One region of the Aeromonas bestiarum genome, then DNA from elsewhere that is predicted to be linked to it. Evidence: predicted binding sites of a transcription regulator. Region 1 holds the regulator's gene; each other region holds the start of a gene.

Region 1 (6,150 bases):
CGCCTGGCAGCTCGGCGACATAGAGCTGGTGGCGGAGCCGACCGCCAAGGTCGAGAACTATCAGCCGGACTTCACCGCCAAGAATCTGGTCACCACCCGCTTTGACGCAGATGGGCGGCGCACCGAGCGGCTGGAGTCCGAGTATGCGGAGTATTACCAGCTCCTCGAACAGGCCACCTTCAACAAGCCGGTAGTCTACATGTTCGACAAGCAGGGCGAGGCCGAGTGGAAAGTCACGGCCGATACCGGCGTGCTCAACACGGATGACAACGTGATCCTGCGGGACAAGGTACATCTGGACGGCCTGCTGCCCGCCTCCTTCATCTCCACGCTGGATACCCCCTATATGGAGCTGGATCTGGTGACCCAGAACGTGAGAAGCAATCAGCAAGTCAGCATAGTGGGTAAGGATTTCCAGACCGAGGGCGTTGGCCTGAAGGGTCATCTGGAACGCAAATATTTTGAATTACTGGACCAGGGTCATGCCATCTATTTCAATGAAAAACGTTAATCTGGCCCTCGCGGCCCTGCTGCTGTGCGGCACCGTGAGCGCCAAAGAGTCCGACTTTGCCGAGAAGGTCTACGTGGATGCGGTCAAACAGGTGGCCGAGATGCAGGACAACCGCATCACCTTCAGTGACGATGTCATCATCACTCAGGGCACCATCAAGATTAAGGCCGACAAGGTAGTGGTGATCCGCTCCGGCGAGAAAGGGGCCGAGGTGATGACGGCCTATGGCAATCCCGCCACCTTCTTCCAGATCCTGGACAACGGCAAGCCGGTCAATGCCCACGGCAACAGCATCCGCTACGAGCTGAAGAACCGGCTGGTGACCATCACCGGCAATGGCCAGCTCAAGCAGGAAGACAGCCAGGTCAACGGCGATCTGATCCGTTACGACATCGTCAAACAGAAGATGATCGCCGAGAGCAAGGGCCCGACCCAGCGCGTCAAGACGGTGTTCCTGCCGGATCAGGTAGAGAACTTCGACAAGCCCGCCGATCAGAAGAAGCAGGGAAAATAAGCCATGGCAGTGTTGAAAGCAGTCGGCCTGCAAAAAAGTTACAAGCGCCGCATGGTGGTCAGCGATGTGAGCCTGGAAGTAGGTACCGGCCAGATCGTCGGATTGTTAGGTCCGAATGGCGCCGGCAAGACCACCTCCTTCTACATGATAGTGGGACTGGTGCAGAGCGATGCCGGTCTCATCACCATAGACGATCAGGACATCAGCCTGCAGCCCATGCATATCCGAGCCCGCAACGGCATCGGCTATCTGCCGCAGGAGGCCTCCATTTTCCGCCGCCTGTCGGTGTTCGACAACCTGATGGGGGTCATGCAGACCCGCAAGGGGCTGAGCCGCGAAGAGCGGGAAGACAAGGTCGAACAGCTGCTGGAAGAGTTCAATATCACCCACATTCGCGACAACCTGGGTCAGAGTCTGTCCGGGGGGGAGCGACGCCGGGTCGAGATCGCCCGCGCGCTGGCGGCCGAGCCGCGTTTTATCCTGCTGGATGAGCCGTTTGCCGGGGTCGACCCCATTTCTGTGATAGACATCAAGAAGATCATCCAGCATCTGAAAGATAGAGGCCTGGGCGTCTTGATCACCGACCACAACGTCAGAGAGACTCTGGACGTATGCGAGAAGGCTTATATCGTCAGCCACGGCAAGATGATTGCCGAAGGTGCGCCGGCCGAGATACTGGCCGATGAACAGGTCAAGCGCGTCTATTTGGGCGATCAATTCAGTCTATAGTAAGGGGGCATCTCTTCATTTCCTGTGACGACTGCCTCGCTGAACATAAGGATATCCCGACGTAGATGAAGCCGACATTACAGTTGCGTCTCGGTCAGTCCCTGACCATGACGCCGCAATTACAACAAGCGATTCGTCTGCTCCAGCTCTCCACCCTGGAACTCCAGCAGGAAATTCAGCAAGCGCTCGATAACAACCCCTTGCTGGAGCAAGAGGAGAATGAGGTGCAGGAGACCAGCCCGGAAGAGCCGGTCGACGCCAGTCAGCTCGACTCCAGCGATGCCATGGCCCAGGATCAGATGCCGGACGAGTTGCCGGTGGATACCACCTGGGAGGATGTCTACTCGGCCGGCACGGCCCAGAGCGCAGGCCCCATCCACGATGGGGAAGACAGCGTCTATCAGGGCGAAACCACCGAGAATCTGCAGGACTATCTGCTGTGGCAGATGCGACTCACGCCGTTCAGCGATCTGGATGCCGCCATAGCCCTCGCCATCATAGATGCCATCGACGACTCCGGTTATCTGACCGTCTCCCTCGAAGATATACAGGCGGCGGTGAGCAGCGAGGATGTCGAGGTGGAACTCGACGAGGTCGAGGCCGTGCTCAAGCGAGTGCAGCATTTCGATCCGGTCGGCATCGCCGCCCGTTCGGTACAGGAATGCCTGTTGATCCAGCTCGGTCAATACGCCCCCGAACTGCCCTGGCTCACCGAGGCCAGAGAGGTGATCAACGAGCACATGGACTTGCTCGGCAATCGCGATTATCGCACCCTGGCGCGCAAGACCCGGCTCAAGGAGAGCGACCTCAAGGAGGTACTGGATCTCATCCAGCAGCTGGAGCCCAGACCGGGCAATGGCATCATACAGAGCGACTCCCAGTACGTGATCCCGGATGTGACCGTGGTCAAGAAGGGTACCAAATGGGTGGTCGAGCTCAATCCCGATTCCGCGCCGCGCATCCGGGTCAACGAGACCTATGCCGCCATGGCACGCCAGGCGCGCACCAGCCAGGACACCCAGTTCATCCGTTCCCATCTGCAAGAGGCGAAGTGGTTCATCAAGAGCCTGGAGAGTCGCAATGACACCCTGCTCAAGGTGGCCAGCTGCATTGTCGAGCAGCAACAGGGCTTTTTCGAGTATGGTGAAGAGGCCATGAAGCCCATGGTGCTCAACGACATCGCCGAAGCGGTAGAGATGCATGAGTCAACTATCTCCCGGGTAACGACCCAGAAATACATGCATACGCCCCGCGGCATCTTCGAACTGAAGTTTTTTTTCTCCAGTCATGTGAATACCGAAGGAGGAGGAGAGTGCTCATCGACCGCAATTCGCGCGCTGATCAAGAAGCTGGTGACGGCAGAGAATCCCGCCAAGCCGCTAAGTGATAGCAAGATCGCGGATTTGCTGGCCGAACAGGGTATTATGGTGGCGAGACGCACGATCGCAAAGTACCGTGAATCCTTGTTGATCCCGCCATCCAATCAGCGCAAACGCCTGGTTTAGGCAAAACAAAAGGAAGACGTTATGCAAATTAACCTGACCGGACACCATGTCGAGATCACCGAAGCTCTGCGTGATTATGTGAACAACAAATTTGCCAAACTCGAGCGTCACTTTGACCACATCAACAATGTTCATGTGGTGTTGAGCGTAGAAAAACTGAACCAGATCGCCGAAGCCAAGCTGCATGTCAGCGGTGGCGAGGTGTTCGCCAATTCACAGCATGCCGACATGTATGCTGCGATTGATACCCTGCTGGACAAGCTGGATCGGCAGATCATCAAGCACAAAGATAAGTTAAATCAAAAATAACTATGCAACTTGAACACATACTGAGTCGGGACTGCACCAAAAGTGCGGTCCCTTGTACCAGCAAGAAACGCGCCCTTGAGATCATCAGTGAATTAGCCGCTGAGCGCCTGGGGACCTCTCGTCAGGCGTTATTCGAGTGCCTGCTGGCCCGAGAAAAGATGGGCAGTACCGGTATCGGTGCCGGTATCGCCATTCCCCACGGCCGGATCGGTGACGAGTTTCCGCCGACCGCCATCCTGATGACCTTCGCAGAGCCTATCCCCTTCGACTCCATCGACAATCAACCGGTTGACCTGCTCTTTGCCCTGCTGGTGCCGGAAAGCGAGTGCAAGCAGCACCTCAAGACCCTTTCCCTGATGGCATCCAAACTGGGTGACAAGGCGGTTTGCCGCCAGTTGCGCCAGGCAACCAGCGATGAAGATCTCTATCAGATCATGACCTCGGCCTGATATGCAGGCCCCCGTCATGACTCCAAGCGGTGAGGGAACAAGATGCAATTAATAGTGGTAAGTGGGCGCTCCGGCTCGGGCAAGACAGTTGCCCTGCGTGTGCTGGAGGATCTCGGTTATTACTGCGTGGATAACCTGCCGGTCAACCTGCTGCCCCAGCTGATCGTCTCGGTCGAGAGCCAGTATGACAAGCTGGCGGTCAGCATAGACGTGCGCAACCTGCCGGTGAGCCCGGACAAGCTGGAGACCCTGCTGGCCCAGGTGCGCAACGAGGGCCGGGTCGAATTTTCCAGCTTCTTCTTCGATGCGGAAAACTCCACCCTGCTCAAGCGTTACGGCGAGAGTCGCCGGTTGCATCCTCTGTCGCGCAAACAGCTGTCGCTGGATGAGGCGATCCGGGAGGAGACCCACCTGCTGGCACCGCTCTCCTCGACCGCCGACCTGCGCATCGACACCACCAACCTCAGCATTCACGACCTGAGCGAGCTCATCAAGACCCGGGTGCTCGGCAAGAAAGAGAATGAGCTGGTGCTGGTGTTCGAGTCGTTCGGCTTCAAGTACGGCATCCCCAAGGACGCCGACTTCGTGTTCGATGCCCGCTTCCTGCCCAATCCGCACTGGATCCCCGAACTCAAGCCCTTTACCGGCAAGGACGAGCCTGTGGCCCGCTACCTCTCCAGCCAGCCGGACGTGATGCAGTTCATCCTGCAGATTGAGAACATGCTGGCGACCTGGCTGCCGCATCTGGAGCGCAACAATCGCAGTTATGTGACTGTGGGGATAGGTTGCACCGGTGGTCAGCACAGATCCGTGTTCATCGCCGAACAGCTGGCCAGCGCATTCCGGCTGCTGGGCAAGAACGTCCAGATCCGCCACCGCACCCTCGACAAGAGTGCGCCGCAATATTGATGGACCAATAGGGAGATCAGATGACCGTCTCAGCCTCGGTGGAAGTCAAAAACAAACTGGGTATGCATGCGAGGCCGGCCATGATGCTATTCGAGCTGGTGCAGGGCTTCGACGCCCACGTGCTGCTGCGCAACGAGGATGGCATAGAGGCCGATGCGGACAGCGTGATCGGCCTGCTGATGCTGGATTCCGCTCAGGGCAAGCAGGTGGAGGTGCAGGTGGAGGGCCCCGAAGAAGTGGAGGCGCTGGCTGCCGTGGTGGCACTGTTCACCTCCGGCTTCAACGAGGAGTGACTCACTCCCCGTCCTGGTTCAGGAACCGGTGCGCGCCAGCCCCTTGAAGCTGGCAAAATCCCGACAAGCCAGCAAATTTTTGCTGGCTTTTTCGTTCATCAGCGCCAGAAACAGGTCGTAGAGCCCCATCGCCTCTTCGTAGTCCGCCTTGCTGATGGCCAGCACGAAGATGAGGGTGGCTGTCTCGCCATTGCCCCAGTCAATCCCTTGGGGGGCCAGCACTGTATAGACCAGGGTGCGCCGCGCCAGCAGGCCGAGGGAGTGGGGCAGGGCTATGCCTTCCCCCAGCAGGGTGGAGACGATGCGCTCCCGCTCGTGCAACGAGCTTCTGAATCCGCTCTCCACCCGATCTTCGGCCTCCAGCTGATCGCAGATCCTGGCAAACAACTGGCTCTGGCTGAGTGGCTCACTTACCACCATGAAGTGGTCGGCATCGAAGTATTTGTCGAGCAGGTAGGGGCGGGTGCGGTCGATCAGCACCAGCTTGCCGAGCTGCTCCAGCTGATACTGGGTCGGGAAGGGGGCGACTTGCACCACGGGCGCGTTCTTCTCGGCCACCTTGACGGTGCTGATGACGAAGTCTTGCTCGATCCGCGCCAATCCCTCGTAATCTCGCACCGACTCCAGTGTCGTCAGCTGGAGCTGGGGGTATTCCCGCTTGATGCGCGCCTCCAGCACCCGGAAGGTAGCGTTGCCGGCGTCACACAGCAGCAGCGCCTGGGGGCGACGGGTATAGCCGATGTCATAGTGGCGCTCCAGCCCGACTCCGATATGGATCACCAGATAACCTATCTCGTGATGGGTCAGCCGGTAGGGAGTCTGCCTGATCCACTCAGAGATGGCCGCCAGCGTGATGTCGTAGGCGAGGGGATAGTACTGCTTGATGTGATCCGCCAGCGGATTGTGGCTGCCAATCTGGTATTTGACCCGC
Region 2 (6,150 bases), 680 kb from region 1:
TGGCCTCCACGTTCAGCTCCTTGGCGGCGCGCAGCAGAAAGTGCTGGGCCAGCTGGGGTATGTCTTCACGGCGCTCCTTGAGGGCCGGAATGTGGATGCGGATGACGTTGAGGCGGTGGAACAGATCTTCCCGGAATTCGCCGTCGGCGACCCGCCTCTCCAGATTCTGGTGGGTGGCGGCGATGATCCGCACGTCCACCTGCACCGGTTGATGGCCACCGACCCGGTAGAACTGGCCATCGGCCAGCACCCGCAGCAAGCGGGTCTGCACATCCAGCGGCATGTCGCCTATTTCGTCGAGAAACAGGGTGCCACCGTCGGCCTGCTCGAAGCGGCCGTGACGTATGTTGTTGGCGCCGGTGAAGGCCCCCTTCTCATGGCCAAACAGCTCGGATTCGATGAGATCTTTCGGGATGGCCGCCATGTTGAGGGCGATGAAGTTTTTGTGGGCGCGCGGGCTGTGCTTGTGCAGCGCGTGGGCGACCAGCTCCTTGCCGGTGCCGCTCTGGCCGTTGATCAGCACAGAGATGCTGGAGCGCGACAGCCGGCCTATGGCGCGAAACACCTCCTGCATCGCCGGCGCCTCGCCGATGATCTCGGGTGTGGCGGTGGCTTCTTGCTGACGAGACTTGCGCTTGGTGCGCTGCTCTTTCAGGTGATTCTCGGCGCGGCGCACCAGGGTGACCGCCTCGTCGATGTCGAACGGCTTGGGCAGGTACTCGAAGGCGCCGCGCTGGTAAGCGTTGACCGCGCTGTCCAGGTCCGAGTGGGCCGTCATTATGATGATGGGCAGATCGGCCTGGCGGCGGTGGATCTGCTCCAGCAGGCTGAGGCCGTCTATGCCGGGCATGCGGATATCGGAGAGGATCACATCCGGCGATCGCATCTCCAGCGAGCTCAGCAGGGCCTCGCCGTCGGCGAAGCTCTCGCACTCGAAGCCTTCGCTGCCGAGGGTGCGTTCCAGCACCCAGCGGATAGAACTGTCGTCATCGACGATCCACACTTTTGCTGTCATGACGTTCCCTTATTTGCGAAGCGGTAGAAAGATGGTGAATTCGGTGTGGCCTGGCCAGCTGATGCAGTCGATCCGCCCCTTGTGCTGATCGATCAGGTTCTGGGCGATGGAGAGGCCGAGCCCGGTGCCTCCCTCCTTGCCGGTGATCATGGGGTAGAAGAGGGTATCGCGGATGGCATCGGGAATGCCGGGGCCGTTGTCGATGATCTTGATCTCGGCCGCCAGCCGGTAGCGCTGGCCGTGGATGGTGATCTGGAAGGCGGTGCGGGTCTTGATGCGGATGAGCCCGGTTTGCTCGCCTATGGCCTCGGCGGCGTTGCGCACCATGTTGAGAAACGCCTGCTGCAGCTGATCCGGCTCCATCTCGAATTCCGGAATGCTGGGATCATAATCCCGTTCTATGCGGACCGTCGGCGGCAGCTCCAGCTCCACCAGGCGGCGTACCTGTTCCAGCACCGAGTGGACATTGTGCATCTGGTGACGACCCGGGCGTTGTGGACCGAGCAGGCGATCGACCAGCACTCGCAGCCGGTCGGCCTGCTCTATGATGATGCCGGTGTATTCACGCAAGGCCGGATCCGGCAGCTCTTTTTGCAACAGTTGGGCCGCGCCGCGCAGGCCGCCGAGAGGGTTCTTTATCTCGTGGGCCAGACCGCGCACCAATTCCTTGGCCGCCTGCTGCTGGGCATGTTGTTGCAGCTCCTGGCTGATCTTCTTCTGCTGATCGATCTTGCGCAGCTCCACCACCATCAACCTTTGTTCATGGTCGGCGAGCGGGCTCACGCTCATCTCCACCAGTCTGGGTTCTCCTTCCACCACCAGGGTCACTTCGCTGTCGGTGAAGCCCTGCCCCGAGGTGAGGCACTGCTTGAGACGTTGCAGATCGAGGGAGATGTGTTCCAGCAGATGGGGCAGCTCGATCCCGATCAGCCGGCGCTGGCTGAGGGAGAGCAGTTGTTCGGCCGCCGGGTTGACGAACTGGATGCAGAGCCGCTCATCCATCAGGATGACGGCGGTCAGCAAGTTATCGAGCAGTATCTTGGCTTGATCCGGGCGGGTTGGCACAGGTTTCTCCCTAAAACGGTGCTATACACCAGTAATGCACCAACGTGGTGCATTTAGTCTACCCGTATCGATGCACAGGATCACCCCTTGTTGGGGAGCGGGGTCACTTTTGGTGCCGGATTGAGGCTGGCTCGGTGCAGGTAGAAGGTGACTACCCTGGATTTAGCAAGGATCGTACCGTCTTTGGCCAGCAGCTCGAGTTGGGCCTCGTGCGCACCGCGATCCAGGTTCTCGACCCGAATGGCCAGGCCATTGTTGACTATGGGGGCCGCCTTGCCATCCAGCGTCAGGCGCACGTCGTACTGGGTCGGCGCTTTCGGGCTGATCTGGCCCTGGAACACCACGTTGCCCGTGTTGTCGCGCAGCGTGCTGCCCTGTTCTGGTGAGAGCAGCTCGATCACCAGCTTGGCCGCTTCCTTCTCCTTCTTGGCATCGACGCCGGTCAGGCTGTTGAAGTTCTCCACCTGTACCGAGCGCGGCGAGCTGCCAATGAGAGGGGCAACCCGCAGATCCACTTCTTTGGCCTGCTGGCCGGGGGGAGGGGCATCCGTGTAGTGGACGACACCCTTGCTGTCTGTCCAGGAGTACACCTTGGCGGCCTGAGCCCCCATGCTCGCCAGCAGCAGACTCAGTGCCCATACGGGGTATGTGTTTCTCATCCATCTCTCCTTGACGGGATTTTGCTTAATCCTATCAGAGAAAAAACCCGCCTGTTGGCGGGTTTGGTCAAGTTCTGAGCTGTGGTCCGGATTAAACGGAGTAGTACAGTTCAAACTCCAGCGGGTGCGGGGTCATGCGCACGCGGTCAACATCCTGCTGTTTCAGTTCCAGGTAGGAGTTGATGAAGTCATCGCTGAACACGCCACCGCGGGTCAGGAACTCGCGATCGCTGTCCAGTGCGGCCAGGGCTTCGTCCAGAGAGCCGGCAACGGTCGGCACTTCGGCGGCTTCTTCCGGCGGCAGGTCATACAAGTTCTTGTCCATGGCATCGCCTGGATGGATCTTGTTGATGATGCCGTCCAGACCGGCCATCAGCTGGGCTGCGAACGCCAGGTACGGGTTGGCAGCCGGATCCGGGAAGCGTACTTCGATGCGACGGGCTTTCGGGCTCGGCACTACCGGGATACGGATGGAGGCAGAGCGGTTGCGGGCGGAGTAGGCCAGCATGACAGGTGCTTCATAACCCGGCACCAGACGCTTGTAGGAGTTGGTGGTCGGGTTGGCGAAGGCGTTGATGGCCTTGGCGTGCTTGATGATACCGCCGATGTAGTGCAGTGCCATCTCGGACAGACCGCCGTACAGGTCGCCGGCGAACAGGTTGACGCCGTTCTTGGCCAGGGACTGGTGGCAGTGCATGCCGGAGCCGTTGTCACCGAACATGGGTTTCGGCATGAAGGTGACTGTCTTGTTGTAGGCGTGGGCCACGTTGTGGATCACGTACTTCAGCACCTGCACTTCATCCGCTTTCAGGGTGAGGGTGTTGAAACGAGTCGCGATCTCGTTCTGACCGGCGGTCGCCACTTCGTGGTGGTGAGCTTCAACGACCTGGCCCATCTCTTCCAGCACCAGACACATGGCGGCGCGGATGTCCTGGGAGGAGTCGACCGGTGCAACCGGGAAGTAACCGCCTTTCACGAACGGACGGTGGCCCTTGTTGCCGTGCTCATACTCGGTACCCGAGTTCCAGGCGGCTTCTTCAGATTCGATTTTCACGAAGCTGTGGCCCATGGTGTTCGAGAAGGTGATGTTGTCGAACATGAAGAATTCCGGCTCCGGCCCGAACAGCACGGTGTCAGCGATGCCGCTGGCTTTCAGGAAATCTTCGGCACGCTTGGAGATGGAGCGCGGATCGCGGTCGTAACCTTGCATGGTGGCCGGTTCCAGCACATCGCAGACGATGTTCAGGGTGGTCTCTTCGGTGAACGGATCCAGCTTGGCGGAGGCCGCATCCGGCATCAGCACCATGTCAGACTCGTTGATGCCCTTCCAGCCGCCGATGGAGGAGCCATCGAACATCTTGCCGTCTTCGAAGAAGTCTTCGTTGACCTGGTGGGAAGGGATGGATACGTGCTGCTCTTTACCCTTGGTGTCGGTAAAGCGCAGGTCAACAAACTTGACTTCGTGTTCCTGGATCAGGGCCAAAACGTTCTGGGCTGACATGCTAAGTAACCTCCGGTGTTAAAACTCTTAGGGTGAATGCGTCATCACATTCACATAAGCCAGTATCGTGCCAAGTTTGTGACAGCTTGATTTCAGGGCATTTGCGACTATAAGCCTGCCCCAAGACCCGCCATCTCAGCGCGTTACGCCTCAAAGTAGTGCAACAGTGGATCGTTTTGGTGCACTAAAATGGTGCGCAGTATACGGTCAGCCCCCATCTAAGCAGGCTTTGAACGGAAGGTCCATGATCCCGATCCCCTGTTATGCGTGAATGCACTGCAATTCTGCTAGGCAGATCACAAAGGCGAGAGTACAATTAGCGCCCAATTTTACCCGGTGATTGAGGCGAGAATGTTAGAGAATTTACGCAATATTGCGATTATTGCGCACGTAGACCACGGCAAAACTACCCTGGTTGATAAGCTGCTGCAGCAGTCTGGAACCCTGGACCGTACCACTGATGGTCAAGAGCGTCTGATGGATTCCAACGATCTGGAAAAGGAACGTGGTATTACCATTCTCGCCAAGAACACTGCGATCCGCTGGAACGACTACCGCATCAACATCGTTGATACCCCGGGTCACGCCGACTTCGGTGGTGAAGTAGAGCGCGTCATGTCCATGGTCGACTCCGTGCTGCTGCTGGTTGATGCTGTTGACGGCCCTATGCCGCAGACTCGTTTCGTGACCCAGAAAGCCTTCGCCCAGGGTCTGAAGCCGATCGTGGTCATCAACAAGATCGACCGTCCGGGTGCTCGTCCTGACTGGGTAATGGATCAGGTATTCGACCTGTTCGACAACCTGGGTGCCACCGATGAGCAACTGGACTTCAAAGTTGTCTACGCCTCTGCACTGAACGGTTGGGCTACCCTGGATCAGGGCGTTGAGTCCGACAACATGGAACCCCTGTTCCAGGCCATCGTTGACAACGTCGAGCAGCCGAAGGGTGACCCCGCCGGTGCCTTCCAGATGCAAATCTCCCAGCTGGACTACAACTCCTACGTGGGTGTTATCGGTATCGGCCGCATCAGCCGTGGTCGCGTCAAGACCAACCAGCAAGTCACCGTCGTCGGTGCCGATGGCAAGACCCGTACCGGCAAAGTCGGTCAGGTGCTTGGCTACCTGGGTCTGTCCCGTACCGAAGTGGTTGACGCGCAAGCGGGCGACATCATCGCCATCACTGGTCTGGGCGAGCTGAAAATCTCCGACACCATCTGTGACAACGGCGCTGTTCAAGCCCTGCCGCCGCTCTCCGTTGACGAGCCGACCGTGAACATGACCTTCCAGGTCAACACCTCACCGTTCGCCGGCAAAGAAGGCAAGTTCGTGACCTCCCGCAACATCCTGGAGCGTCTGAACCAGGAGCTGGTCCACAACGTGGCCCTGCGTGTGGAAGAGACCGAAGATCCGGACAAGTTCCGCGTATCCGGTCGTGGTGAATTGCACCTCTCCATCCTGATCGAAAACATGCGTCGCGAAGGCTACGAGCTGGCGGTATCCCGTCCGGAAGTTATCCTGCGCACAGTGGACGGCGTTCTGCACGAACCGTTCGAAACCGTGACTGTCGACGTGGAAGAGATCCACCAGGGTTCCGTGATGGAGCAACTCGGCCTGCGTAAGGGCGAGATGACCAACATGACCCCGGATGGCAAGGGCCGTGTCCGTCTTGACTTCATGATCCCGAGTCGTGGCCTGATCGGCTTCCAGACCGAGTTCCTGACCATGACCTCAGGTACCGGTCTGCTGTACCACACCTTCGACCATTACGGTCCGCACAAGGGTGGCAGCATCGGCGAGCGTCAGAACGGCGTGCTGATCTCCAACGCTACCGGCAAGGCTCTGACCTTCGCCCTGTTCGGTCTGCAAGACCGTGGTCGTCTGTTCATCGGTCACGCGACCGAAGTGTACGA
Region 3 (6,150 bases), 1.0 Mb from region 1:
CACCAGCTCCAGCGAGGTATCCAGAAAGCGGTCCGTGACCCGGGTCAGCTTGGCGTAGAGCTCTTGCCCCTCACGCAGGCTGCGCACCATGTTGGCCACCACCTTGAAGCGAAACACGCCGTGATCCTTGGAAAGGATCTTGATCAGCGCGTAGGCATCCGTGATGGAGGTCGGCTCATCGCACACCACTATCATGATGTCCTGGGCGGCACGGGTGAAGCTCAGCACCATGTCGGAGATCCCCGCCGCCGTATCCACCAGCAGTATGTCGACCTGGGTCTTCATCTCGCTGAAGGCGCGGATCAGTTCGGCATGCTGCACCGGAGAGAGCTCGACCATGGACTGGGTACCCGATGTGGCCGGCACTATCATCATGCCGTAGGGGCCCTCGACTATGATGTCGTCTATGGTGCACTCGCCAGCCAGGACATGGGAGAGGTTGCGGTGTACCCGCAGCCCCAGCATGACGTCAACGTTAGCAAGGCCAAGGTCGGCGTCCAGCACCATCACCCGTTTGCCTTGTGCGGCCATGGCGCCAGCCACGTTCAGGGTCACGTTGGTCTTGCCCACGCCACCCTTGCCACCGGAAACGGCGATCACTTTTACTCGATTGTTTTGACGCATTTTGCGCAGACCACTCGCCTGATCCATATACATGTTACTCATAAAACTCCGAATCTTCGGCCTCGCCAAAGCCTGCACCCCAGAAATAGGGTTCTTCTGTTTCCCGCTCCAGCGAGCCCATGGCAGCTCCGACGAGCTGCGCCGCATTGGCAACTTGAATATCTTCCGGAACCCTTTGTCCATCAGTGATATAGCTGATGGGCAGTGCATTCTGGATACACACGTTAATCACTTCGCCCAGATTCAGACTCTCATCCAATTTGGTAAGTATGCAGCCGCTTAATGGAATACGCCGGAAATGGTCCACCGCCTCCTGCATCACCCGACGCTGGGAAGTGGCGGACATCACCAGGTAGCTGCGGATGCGTACCTTGGCATTCTTGACCAGGGTATCGAGCTGCTCGGTCAGACGGATATCCCGCTGCCCCACCCCGGCGGTATCGATCAGTACCAGCCGACGATGGCGGAACTGATAGAGCGCAGTGGCCAGCTCCTCGGCATCCCTCACCTGCCGTACCGGGCAGCCCATGATGCGACCATAGGTCTGCAACTGCTCATGGGCGCCGATCCGGTAGTTGTCCGTGGTGATGAGCGCCACCTGCTCGGCGCCATACTTCATGGCAAACCGCGCCGCCAGCTTGGCGATGGTGGTGGTCTTGCCCACCCCGGTCGGTCCGAGCAGGGCAACCGCCCCACCCTGACGTAAAATATCGTCTTCACTGATCTTGAGCTGGGCGGTCAGCACCTCGGCCAACTGGGCCATGGCCTGATGGATGGACATGTCCTCGGGGATGAGGCCAGCCAGCTGATCGGCAAACGCATCGTCAAAGCCTATCTTCTTGAGCTCCTTGATGAGCAGGGCACGCATCGGCTCGCGACGTTCCACCTCCTGCCACATCAGCCCGGAGATCTGGTGCTCCAGCAACTTGCGGATGCTGGCCATCTCCTTGCGCATCCCTTCCATCTCGGGATCCCGCTGTGCGGGCTGGGAAGCGCGACCGGGAGCGGCCGCCCTGGCCTTCGGCTTGGCGGGCTCGGGAGCCGCACCCCACTGGCCCTGTTCGGCCAGCGTGCGGGGAGCTGAACCGGCGGCGGCAACGGGTGCAGCCCCCTTGAGAGCGGCCGGATTGGCCGGGTTCAACTTCTGCTGGCGCGCCAGCAGGGCGGCCAGGGTATCGGCATAGTGTTCGTTCTGTTCCTGGGCCTGGGTGGGCGCAGGACGGGTCATCTGCCGTCCGGCAGACGAGATATTGACGCTCTCATCGTTCAACTGACGGCGAACCGGCGCATCTTTGGGTCCCGGGACCTGGGATTGATAATCGACAGCGGCGACTATCTCCACCCCACCAGTGACCTTCTTGTTGGACATGATGACGGCGTCAGGCCCGAGAGTCTCCTTGACCTCGGCCAGAGCCGTTCGCATGTCCTTGGCAAAAAACCGCTTAATCTTCACCCGTCATCTCCGCTAACTAGTTCTGTCCTACCGCACTGACGATGCGGATTTGCTTGTCATCAGGCACTTCCTGATAAGACAGAACGCGCAATCCAGGAATGGCATTCTTGACAAATTTCGCCAGGGTATTGCGCAGTATCCCCGATGTCAGAAGCACGGCCGGTTGGCCTTCCAGTTCTTGTCGTTGAGTGGCTTCCACCAGCGAGCGTTGCATCCGCTCCGCCAGGCCCGGCTCTATGCCGGCACCATCACCACCCCCTGCCTGCAGGGATTGATGCAATATACGTTCCAATTCTGGTGCCAAGGTGATCACCGGCAGCTCGGGATCCGGGCCGGCAATCTCCTGCACTATCAGGCGACGCAGGGCGATACGGCAGGCTGCCGTCAGCACTTCCGGATCCGGACTGCGCGGGGCGTATTCCACCAGGGTCTGCAGGATAGTGCGCATATCGCGGATTGGCACGCCTTCATTGAGCAAATTCTGCAATACCTTCACCAGGTTACCCATGCTGATGACTTCAGGAACCAGTCCTTCCACCAGCTTGTTCTGATGCTTCCCTATCATGTCGAGCAGCTGTTGCACCTCGTCATGGCCCAGCAGCAGGGCCGCATGGTTGGAGAGGATCTGGCTCAGATGAGTGGCGACCACGGTGGCGGTATCCACCACCGTATAGCCGAGGGTCTGGGCCTGGGAGACCTGCTCCTTGGCGACCCACACGGCTTCCAGCCCGAAGGCGGGATCCCGGGTGGCGATACCCTGGATCTGGCCGAACACCTGACCCGGATTGATGGCCATTTCCTTATCATGGTAAACATTGGCCTCGCCGGTACTGACCCCCATCAAGGTGATGCGATATTGGTTGGGTGCGAGATCCAGGTTGTCGCGAATGTGCACGGCCGGCACCAGAAAGCCCAGCTCCTGGGAGAGTTTCTTGCGTACCCCCTTGATCCGGTTGAGCAGCTCCCCGCCCTGATTGCGATCCACCAGCGGGATGAGCTGATAGCCCACCTCCAGCCCTATGATGTCCACCGGCATCACGTCGTCCCAGCTCAGCTCTTTCTGTTCATGGGGTTGGTCGGTCGTGGCGGGCATCAGTTCACCCTTGGCAGCCTTGGCGGCGGCCCGTTTCTCGCGGCGCAGCAGCCACCAGGCACCGGCAGCCGAGAGAATCCCCAGGCTCAGGAAGGCAAAGTGCGGCATGCCGGGTACCAGCCCCATCATCAGCAGTATGCCGGCCGAGATGATCAGCGCCTTGGGGTTGTCAAACAGCTGGCCCAGCACGGCCGTGCCCATGTCCTGATCCGTGTTCTGCCGGGTCACTATGATGGCCGCGGCAATGGAGAGCAGCAGGGAGGGGATCTGGGCCACCAGACCGTCACCTATGGCCAGCAGGGTGTAGATCTGAGCCGCTTCACTGAAGGTCAGCTGGTGCTGCATCATGCCGATGATGAAGCCACCTATGATGTTGATGAAGAGGATCATGATACCCGCAATGGCATCCCCCTTCACGAATTTGGAGGCACCGTCCATGGAGCCGTAGAAGTCGGCTTCCTGGGTCACGTCCTGGCGGCGCTTCTTCGCCTCTTCCTGGTTGATAAGCCCGGCGTTCAAATCGGCATCTATGGCCATCTGTTTGCCTGGCATGGCATCCAGGGTAAAGCGGGCGCTCACCTCGGCGATCCGCCCGGCACCCTTGGTGATCACCACGAAGTTGATGATCATCAGGATCGTAAAGACGATGATGCCGACGGCATAGTTGCCGCCGATCACCACGTTGCCGAACGCCTCGATCACATGACCGGCCGCCGCACTGCCGTTGTGGCCTTCCAGCAAGACCACCCGGGTTGACGCCACGTTGAGCGCCAGACGCAGCAAGGTGGCGAGCAGCAAGACGGTTGGAAAGGCGGCAAATTCCAGCGGGCGTCGGGTATAGACGGCCACCAGCAGCACCACTATGGAGAGCGCGATATTGAAGGAGAAGAGTACATCCAGCATCAGCGGCGGTATGGGCAGCACGACCATACCTAGAGACGCCAGCACCAGCAGCGGTGTCCCCACCCCCTTGGTCAGCAATCCCCTGTGCTCTTTCAATCGGCCCAATGATGCCTGGAATTTCATCTTTTTTCTCAATCTCAAACCGCTGGTGCCAGATTAAAGCAAACATCAAGCCAACAATTCAATGCATTGATTTTAAATGATTTTATTTTTACTGTGTCAGAAGTTTGTCATTTGCGGAATTCAGGCGGAATGGGCAGATCCTTGGCGAGCGGATTGGGGCGCCGGCCACGGCCACGGCGGAACTTCTTGAGCTGATACACATAGGCCAGCACCTGAGCCACGGCGGCAAACAGCCCTTCCGGTATCTCGTGACCTATCTCGGTGGAGTGAAAGATGGCGCGGGTGAGCCCGGGAGAAGGCATGATGGGGATCTCGTACTCCCTTGCTATCTCCCTGATCTTCATCGCGATCTCATCAGTGCCCTTGGCCACTACCTTGGGCGCGGCCCCCGGCTTGGCGGTATCGTATTTGAGCGCCACCGAGTAGTGGGTCGGGTTGGTGATGACCACGTCCGCCTTGGGCACATCCCCCATCATGCGGCGCATCGCCATCTCCATCTGCAAGCGGCGGATCCGCCCCTTCACCTCGGGCTTGCCCTCGCTGTCCTTGAACTCGTCCTTGACCTCCTGCTTGGTCATCTTGAGCTGGCGCATGTGGTTCCACTGCTGGAACGGCACGTCTATGGCCACTATGGGGATGAGGGCGCAACAGAGGATGATCAGCATCCACAGCAGCAGATCCAGCGCATCTATGATGCCACCCGGGTAGCCCTCCAGGGAGAGGTTGAGCAGGTGGTTGAACTGGCTCGACAACATCCACCAGGCAAACAGGGTGATGAACACCACCTTGGCGATGGACTTGATCAGCTCGACCAAGGATTGCACCCCGAACATCCTCTTAAGACCATTCAAGGGGCTCAGCTTGCTCCACTTGGGCAGCATGGCCTCGGAGGAGAAGTTCATGCCCCCCATCAGGGTGTTGCCGACGAAGGCGGCGATGGCCACCAGCATGAACAGCAGGCCGAGCGGATGCAGCAGCTCCCTCAACAGGGCGGGCACCATGGCCCCCATGGCATTGGGATCGAAGGCCTGGTCCCGATCGAGCGTGAAGCCCATGGTGAGGATCTTGACCATGGCGCCGGCCAGACTCTCCTTGACCATCAAGAGACCAAAGACGGCCGCCAGCAGGACGCTGGCGGTACCCAGCTCCTTGGAACGTGCAATCTGCCCTTTTTCCCGGGCCTGTTGCAGTCGTTTGCCCGTGGGTTGTTCGGTACGTTCCTGATCGGTATCAGCCATGCTGCCGACCTCCGACACGCGGGAGCTTGCTCAGTTGTGCTCGCCCCCGGAAGGCATCGAGTCGTTTGCTACCCAGCTGCACGCAATCAGCCATTCTGGCCACCGAAGCACTGGACGTTGATGAGCTCGCAACTGGTCTCCTGCACCCGCTCCCACATGGAGTCGAAGTGGCCGAGGAAGCCGCCTATGGTGAGCCAGAGGATGAGCAGCCCGGACATCATGCTGACCGCGAAACCTATGCTGAAGATGTTGAGCTGGGGCGCCGCCCGCGTCATGACCCCGAACGCAAAGTTGATGAGCAGCAGCGCGACTATGGCCGACAGCGCCATCACCAGCGAGGCCTGGTACATGACCCCCAGGAATCCGACCAAGCTGCGAATGGCGGGCAGGGTGAGCCCGGCATCTGAGACCGGCAAGGTGTCAAAACTCAGCACCACCATGCGCAGCATGATGAGGTGACCATCCACCGCCAGAAACACCAGGGTCGCCAGCATCAGGTAGAACTGGCCCACCACGGGGGCCGACTGGCCATTCATGGGATCCACCAGGGTGGCAAAGCCCAGACTGGTCTGCATGGCGATGATCTGACCGGCCATCACGAAGCTCTCCATCAGAAACTGGGTCATGAGACCAAGCGCTATGCCGATGAGCAACTGCTGGGTCAACACCAGAAAACTGCCGACGGAGAACAGCTCTATCTTGGGCATGGGGGGCAA

What was found. The regulator sigma-54, encoded in region 1, starts transcription at its own class of promoters, with help from an activator protein. The targets are predictions, from matches to a motif close to TGGCACNGTTTTNGCTT.
Region 2: the regulator sigma-54 is predicted to act here: its motif matches at 4,297-4,313, upstream of glnA (glutamate--ammonia ligase).
Region 3: the regulator sigma-54 is predicted to act here: its motif matches at 4,233-4,249, upstream of flhA (flagellar biosynthesis protein FlhA).

What each region holds. Positions count from the first base shown of each region.
Region 1 covers NZ_CP064746.1:4,289,565-4,295,714, reverse strand. The annotation lists gene lptC (LPS export ABC transporter periplasmic protein LptC) at 1-511, shown strand, start outside; gene lptA (lipopolysaccharide transport periplasmic protein LptA) at 498-1,025, shown strand; gene lptB (LPS export ABC transporter ATP-binding protein) at 1,029-1,754, shown strand; gene IU367_RS19925 (RNA polymerase factor sigma-54) at 1,820-3,259, shown strand; gene hpf (ribosome hibernation promoting factor) at 3,281-3,568, shown strand; gene ptsN (PTS IIA-like nitrogen regulatory protein PtsN) at 3,571-4,017, shown strand; gene rapZ (RNase adapter RapZ) at 4,060-4,926, shown strand; gene npr (PTS phosphocarrier protein NPr) at 4,947-5,219, shown strand; gene IU367_RS19900 (BglG family transcription antiterminator) at 5,238-6,150, opposite strand, start outside.
Region 2 covers NZ_CP064746.1:216,316-222,465, forward strand. The annotation lists gene glnG (nitrogen regulation protein NR(I)) at 1-1,015, opposite strand, end outside; gene glnL (nitrogen regulation protein NR(II)) at 1,025-2,080, opposite strand; gene IU367_RS01015 (DUF4124 domain-containing protein) at 2,161-2,739, opposite strand; gene glnA (glutamate--ammonia ligase) at 2,831-4,240, opposite strand; gene typA (translational GTPase TypA) at 4,592-6,150, shown strand, end outside.
Region 3 covers NZ_CP064746.1:3,269,136-3,275,285, forward strand. The annotation lists gene IU367_RS15125 (MinD/ParA family protein) at 1-657, opposite strand, end outside; gene flhF (flagellar biosynthesis GTPase FlhF) at 659-2,077, opposite strand; gene flhA (flagellar biosynthesis protein FlhA) at 2,094-4,196, opposite strand; gene flhB (flagellar biosynthesis protein FlhB) at 4,304-5,434, opposite strand; gene fliR (flagellar biosynthetic protein FliR) at 5,521-6,150, opposite strand, start outside.